One region of the Arthrobacter sp. TmtSoilC51 genome, then DNA from elsewhere that is predicted to be linked to it. Evidence: predicted binding sites of a transcription regulator. Region 1 holds the regulator's gene; the other holds the start of a gene.
The links. The regulator Rex, encoded in region 1, represses fermentation and respiration genes when NADH is low (regulators of the CRP and FNR family bind a similar motif). The targets are predictions, from matches to a motif close to CTTGTGAANNNNTTCACAAG.
Positions count from the first base shown of each region.

Region 2: a site for Rex is predicted at 1,665-1,684, ahead of ACZ5G6_RS14655 (glyceraldehyde-3-phosphate dehydrogenase). Genes of this name have one in related genera too.

Region 1 covers NZ_AP035877.1:4,176,717-4,180,120, reverse strand. Annotated here, with positions in the region: gene ACZ5G6_RS19060 (HAD family hydrolase) at 1-453, opposite strand, end outside; gene ACZ5G6_RS19055 (glutaredoxin family protein) at 649-903, shown strand; gene ACZ5G6_RS19050 (redox-sensing transcriptional repressor Rex) at 986-1,693, shown strand; gene ACZ5G6_RS19045 (hypothetical protein) at 1,736-2,620, opposite strand; gene ACZ5G6_RS19040 (hypothetical protein) at 2,884-3,404, opposite strand, start outside.
Region 2 covers NZ_AP035877.1:3,213,470-3,216,873, forward strand. Annotated here, with positions in the region: gene ACZ5G6_RS14655 (glyceraldehyde-3-phosphate dehydrogenase) at 1-1,409, opposite strand, end outside; RNA gene rnpB (RNase P RNA component class A) at 1,733-2,124, opposite strand; gene ACZ5G6_RS14665 (YaaA family protein) at 2,182-2,946, shown strand; gene ACZ5G6_RS14670 (zinc ribbon domain-containing protein) at 2,948-3,404, opposite strand, start outside.

The sequences.
Region 1 (3,404 bases):
CGCGCCCGTCAGGCCGAGCCTTGTGGAGATGACTGTGGCAACCTCAATGGGTGTGGCTGTCACTAGCCATACACGCCGGCCGACACGAAGGTGTTGCTCCGCGAGCGCCTTGGTTCCGGGCCAGATCCGTGACTCGATCATTTCGTCATAAACTTCTTCGCCGAGGGCTTTGATGTCCTCCACGGTTATCCCGGCAGCCAAGGTCAGGGCCGAATCGCGCACGGCATGGACGTCGTCCATGTTCTCGCCCCGCATCACAAACTTGAACTGCTTCCACGCGAAGCCAGCCGCCTGGGACAGCGTAAAGGCCCTGCGTTCGTACATCTTGCGAGCCACATGGAAGAGGCTGGCGCCCTTCATCAGGGTGTTATCGACGTCGAAGAAGGCGGCTTCGCCGGTGTGCTGTGGCACCTTGGCGTCGGCGACCACAGCGGCGTTCTTCTCGTCGGGCATGCCTTGAGTCTAGTCAATCGCCAGGCCCCCGCGTTGAGGGCGCACGACGAGGGCTGCCGTGTGGACGTGAGAGAGGATCGGGGGTTTGGGGGTGGGATGTGAGAGAGGATCGGGGGTTTGGGGGTGGGATGTGAGAGAGGATCGGGGGTTTGGGGGTGGGATGTGAGAGAGGATCGGGGCGGTTACCGTTGTGTCATGGCTATTCCCGACGTCGTTCTCCTCACCAAAGCTGACTGCCACCTCTGCACGGAGGCGCGTGCCGCCGTCGAACGCGTTACCTCGGCACTGGGCATCCAATGGACAGAGCGGGGGATCGATGATGACGCGGAACTGCAGGAGCGGTACGCGGAGGAAATTCCCGTGGTGTTGGTCGATGGAGTCCAGCGCGACTTTTGGAAGATCGACGAGCAGCGCTTGACCCGTACTTTGAAAAGAGTCATCGAAGGCTGAAGACTACGGACGCTGCAACCCGTAAGTACCGGCTTTTGTTGAGTCCGGCCAAGGGCCATAGAGTGGAACAACAAGCGACGCAATGGAGAAAACCGTGACTGCGCTGGAACCGTCCCCGGGGGCAACAAGCGGGGAAAACGAACCTGCCGCCAAGCAGATCCCGCCCGCGGCCGTGGCCCGGATGACTCTCTATTTGCGCGCGCTCAACTCCCTCCTGGCTGAAGGCGTGGAACGTGTCTCATCAGACGCGTTGGCCGAGGCTTCAGGCGTTAGCTCCTCCACGCTCCGCAAGGACCTCTCCTACGTGGGCTCGTACGGGACCCGCGGTGTGGGCTATGAAGTCCAGTACTTGAGCAGGCACATCGCAGCCGCACTTGGCCTGACGCACGACTGGAAGGTCGCGATCGTCGGTGCCGGTAACCTCGGCAAAGCCTTGGCACGGTATGGCGGCTTCGAGTCCCGGGGATTCGACGTCGTAGCTATCTTCGATGCGGACCCCATGGTGATCGGAAACGAGGTCGGTTGGTTGCGGGTCAGTGATTCGGCCGAACTGGAACGCGTCCTGGAACGCACCCACACCAACATGGTGGTGCTGGCTTTGCCGGCCACCGTGGCCCAGGAAGTCTGCGATCGCGTCATCGCGGCGGGAATCCGGAGCATCCTGAGCTTTGCTCCGGTTCTCCTGCAGGTTCCCCCGCACGTCAACCTTCGGAAGGTGGACATGGCTACCGAACTGCAGATCCTTGCCTACCACGCACAACGGGCGCAGACACCGGGTCAGGCTGTCTAGCCTTTCCGGGTCCGCGCCCGCTGTGGAACGAACTTCCGCGGTTTAGCGGCCGTAAGGGTTCTGGTAAGGGTTACCGAACGGCTGCGGCTTGCGGAAGTACGGAGCCGACGCCGGCAGGTACAGCAGGACGATCGCGGCAACTCCCAGCAGGATCACCAAGAGCTGCAGGATGCCGTACGTGGCGCCGAACTGGAACAATCCGGCGAGGCCCAGAACCGAGATAGCGGCGAAGACGGTGCCGAGGATCCTGGCCCAGTTCTTGCCCTTGCGGACCGGGAACGCAACCAGTGCGTAGAGGCCCAAGGACACGATGGCGCCGATGACTGCGGCAACAACAATGCCGCCGCGCATGCCCTCCAGGGAGCCCTCGGGGAATTCAGTGCCCTGCTGCGCAGCCTGCTGGATCATCGAGTTGATGAAGGCATCTGAGCCCGTGGTGGCCAGGATCAGCGAGCTGATGGCGGACAGGATTCCCGCTGCGATGATCATCCAGAAGGAGATGTTGACCAACTGCGGCACCGTCGCGGGTCCGGGCTGCTGGCTGGGCCAGTTGGTGTCCTGGCCGTACTGCGGAGCCTGCTGACCGTAGGGAGAAGGCTGCCCATATTGCGGTGCCTGCTGGCCGTACTGGGGACTCTGCTGACCGTATTGGGGTGCCGAGGGCTGACCATATTGGGGTGCCGCCGGGGATTGCTGGCCGTACTGCGGAGCGCTCGGCTGCTGGCCATACTGCGGCGTCTGCTGGCCGTACTGGGGACTCTGCTGACCATATTGGGGTGCCTGCTGGCCGTACTGGGGAGCTGAAGGCTGGCCGGGCTGTTCAGGCTTGTTGGCGTCACCGGTGTTGGCCTTGTTGGCATCACCCGAGTTGGCGTCGCCCTTGTTGGCGTCCGCCGGGTTGGAGGGCGGGTATGGAGGGTTGCTCATGGCATTCCTTTGCTTGTTCGACTGCTGGTACGGCTGCCGGGATCAGCAAAAAGACCCTGCCCCCAGCCTGGTTCTGCTTCCACCGTACCTCCGCGGTCTGGTGCTGCGGATGATCACACGCAGGAATTTCCTGCTTCCGATGAAATCATCACGATGGCGTACGCCTTCATGATGAAGGCCGTGGTGGTCCATCGGACCACCACGGCCTTGCGCGCCTGCCGGGTCGTGCTCGATGCGAGGCCGACGGCGGTGCTTATGCCCGGTTAGGCGGCGCCTTTTACTGCCTTGAACCACAGCTGCGAGTTCGGCAACCACATCATGACAACGGCCACTGCGCTGACGAAGAAGCCAAACCAGTTGCTACCCAGGCCTGTACCGGGTCCACCGGCGTTGATGGAGCCAAAGATAGCGAGCAAGAGCGAAACGGCGGCAAGGATGGTGAGGGCCAGCCGTGCCCATTCCTTGCCTTCCTTCATTTTCATGGCGAGTACTATCTGGGCGGCCGCGACAGCCAGGCTGATGATCAAGAGAACCAGGAGGAGTGCGGCGACGCCCGGCATGAAAGCGAACGCCGCGATGATGGCGAAGAGCCCAATGAGGCCAAAGAGGAGCCCAAGGAGCCCCGAGATGACCCAAATAAAGTAGGACACTTTGAGTTCGGTGGGCAGGCCCATGGTCTTGAAGAGACCCGAGAAACCACCTTGCGGTAGGACGTCATTGAAGTTGCGGGGCCCGTCGGTGGGCATTTCGAATCGGAAACCACCCGGTTCTCCGGGTTGCGTCG
Region 2 (3,404 bases), 960 kb from region 1:
TCGCGGGCAGGGAAGGACGGCGGGTTGACGCCGGCCATTTCCTCCATGACACGAACCACCTGGCAGGAGTAGCCGAATTCGTTGTCGTACCAGACGTAGAGCACGAGGTTCTTGTCGTTGGAAATAGTGGCCAGTCCATCGACGATGCCTGCGCGGCGGGAACCAACGAAGTCGGTGGAGACAACATCCGGGGAGTCGATGTAGTCGATCTGCTTGCGCAACGGCGAGTGCAACGACATTTCGCGGAGGTAGTCGTTAACCTCATCGCGCGTGGTGCCGTTGGCAAGGTTGAGGTTCAGGATCGCCATGGATACATCCGGGGTAGGTACGCGGATGGCGTTACCCGTGAGCTTGCCCTGAAGTTCCGGAAGCGCCTTGGCAACAGCCTTGGCAGCACCGGTCTCCGTAATAACCATGTTCAGCGCTGCCGAACGGCCGCGGCGGTCTCCCTTGTGGAAGTTGTCGATCAGGTTTTGGTCGTTCGTGAACGAGTGCACCGTTTCGACATGGCCGTGGATGATGCCGAATTTGTCGTTGATGGCCTTCAGCACCGGAGTAATGGCGTTCGTTGTGCACGACGCAGCGGTGACGATCTTGTCGTCGTCGGAAATGTCGGACTGGTTGATTCCGTGGACGATGTTCTTCAGGTCGCCCTTGCCCGGAGCCGTCAGCAGGACGCGCGAAACACCCTTGCTCTGCAGGTGCTGGGACAGGCCCTCCGCATCGCGCCAGCGTCCCGTGTTGTCAACTACCAAGGCATCCTTGATGCCATAGGCGGTGTAGTCCACGGTGGCGGGGTTGTCCGAGTAGATAACCTGGACCTGAACGCCGTTGGCGGTGATGGTATTGGCTTCCTCGTCCACGCGGATGGTTCCCTCAAAGGAACCGTGCACGGAGTCGCGGCGCAGGAGGCTGGCACGCTTGACGAGGTCGTTCTCGGCGCCCTTGCGGACGACGATGGCACGCAGCCGCAGGCCATGCCCGCCACCGGCCTTTTCAATCAGGATGCGGGCCAGGAGGCGGCCGATGCGGCCAAAGCCGTACAGCACGACGTCGGTGCTGGTGCGGTCATCAGCGCCGCGCTTTCCGACGATTTCTGCAAGCTCGGCCCGGAGGAACTCGTCCAACGAGGTGCCGTGGCCCTCGACGCGGAACTTCTCGGTGAGACGGGCAATGTCGATGGCAGCCGCGCCGAGATCCAGCTCAGCAAGCGCGTTCAACAGGGGTGCGGTTTCTTCGAGCAGAAGCTCGGTGTTGCTCATCCGGCGCGCAAAGCGGTGGGCCTTCAGGATGTTCATGGTCGACTTGTTGATCAGGCTCCGGCCGTGGATGCTCGTGACCACGTTGTTTTCCCGGTACAACCGGCCGATTACCGGAATCATGGCCTCGGCGAGAGCCTCCCGGCCCATCCACTTATCAAGACAAGAATCTGACGTCTGGCTCACAGAACTACCTTCCTTGGGTCAACCACATACGTCCTCGTATGCAGATGGCGGCCGCCCGGAGTAATCCTGCGGCACAAGCACTGGCCGGGCTTCGGTCCACCCACAGCGCCTTGAACGATTGCAAAGAAAAGACCGCCGGCTGCGAACGCAGTCCCGGCGGCAGAACATCCACGTTCATAACAAGTCTAAGGCGGAAGGACCCACGGTTGGGCGCCCCGGGGCGTGAAATCACTCACATGGCAGTCACAATGAACGTCACAATGCCCGTGACCTCAGTGGCAAATGTGTGGATGGGTTGACCGATACGCCGGGTTCTGTCATCCCCTGCCGTTACCGGCGAGGGAGTAGCGGCCATCCATCTACGAACGCCGTTGCCGACGCCCTCCAGCGGCCTACCCGGACACTCGGGCGAGCAGCCCTCAAACGTGCCCTGTCTGGCCTTGCTCCGGGTGGGGTTTACCTAGCCTCCCCGGTCACCCAGGGAGCTGGTGGTCTCTTACACCACCGTTTCACCCTTACCTGCTGCCAACCGATGCAAGCATCGGCCAGCGCAGGCGGTCTGTTCTCTGTGGCACTGGCCTGCGGGTTACCCCGAGTGGGCGTTACCCACCACCCTGCTCTGCGGAGCCCGGACGTTCCTCGAGCCACTTGCGTGACGCGCGGCCGCCTGGTCAACCCATCCGCCGTACAGTCTACCGGCGTCGGAGGTGGCTTCGGTCCCCGGTAATATCGACGGGTGCTGATTCTGCTGCCGCCTTCCGAAGGCAAGACCCCCGCCGTCAAAGGTCCCGCCGTGGCCTGGGAATCCCTCAGCTTTCCCGAGCTGAACCCGTACCGCGCCAAGGTCCTGGAATCGTTGGGCACCGTCAGCGCGCACGAGGACGCTCTGGCATTGCTGGGCGTTGGCGCCTCGCTGAAGGACGACGTCGAACGTAATACCAGGCTGCACGCCGAGCCGGCGGCGCCCGCTCACCAGATCTACTCAGGTGTCCTTTATGACGCGCTTGGCTACAACTCCATGACGCCGTCCCAGCGCCGCAAGGCTACCGAATCCATTCTGGTGGTTTCGGCCCTGTGGGGCGCCATCGGTTTTGGCGACCAAGTGCCCGCCTACCGGCTGTCCATGGGAACGGCACTGCCCGACGTCGGACGCCTCGCCTCCTTCTGGAAACCGCACCTTAACGCGGCCCTCGCCCAACGGGCTGAAAGAGAATTGCTGGTGGATTGCCGTTCCAGCACATACGCAGCGGCATGGGCTCCACCAGCAGCGCAAACCGTCACGGTGAATGTGTTCAGTGAGGCAAACGGCAAGCGCACAGTGGTGAGCCACTTTGCCAAGCACACGCGGGGTGAGTTTGCCAGGCATCTGCTGACCAGGCGCGGCAAGGCCCCTGCCGCACCTGATCAGCTGCTAAAGGCCGCCAAAGAAGTCTGGACAGCGGAGCTTGTTCCCGGGACGCCCCGCAAGCCGCACGCCCTCAACATCATCCTGGCTGGCTAGATCAATTCCACTCGGCCGAACGGACCAGGATGCAGCCTGAGTCAGGGCAGAAGACGATGTCGTCGTCAGCGGCAGCCTTGACTTCGGCGAGGTCGCCGGGGCTGAGCATCATGCCTGAACCTTCCGACTTACCGTGGAAAAGGCGCGCGGCGCCAACTCCCCGTTTGGCGATCGTCTTCTCGTAAACCGCCAACACTCCGGCGTCAAGGGCTTCCGCGAAGGCGGCCCGCTGCCCCCTGACTGTGGTTTCCTCTGCTGCGATCTCTGCGATTGCTTCATCCAATTCCGCGCGGATACTAGCGAATGAACCCTGGATGTCGTCCACAATGACCTGTTGTGCGGCCTGGCGCTCCCGCAGGGTGTCGAGCCGCTCAAGAATTTCGAGCTCGACATCTTCAAGGTCGGAGCGGCGCTTATTAAGGGACGCAATATCACTTTGGAGCGCAACGAGGTCCTTG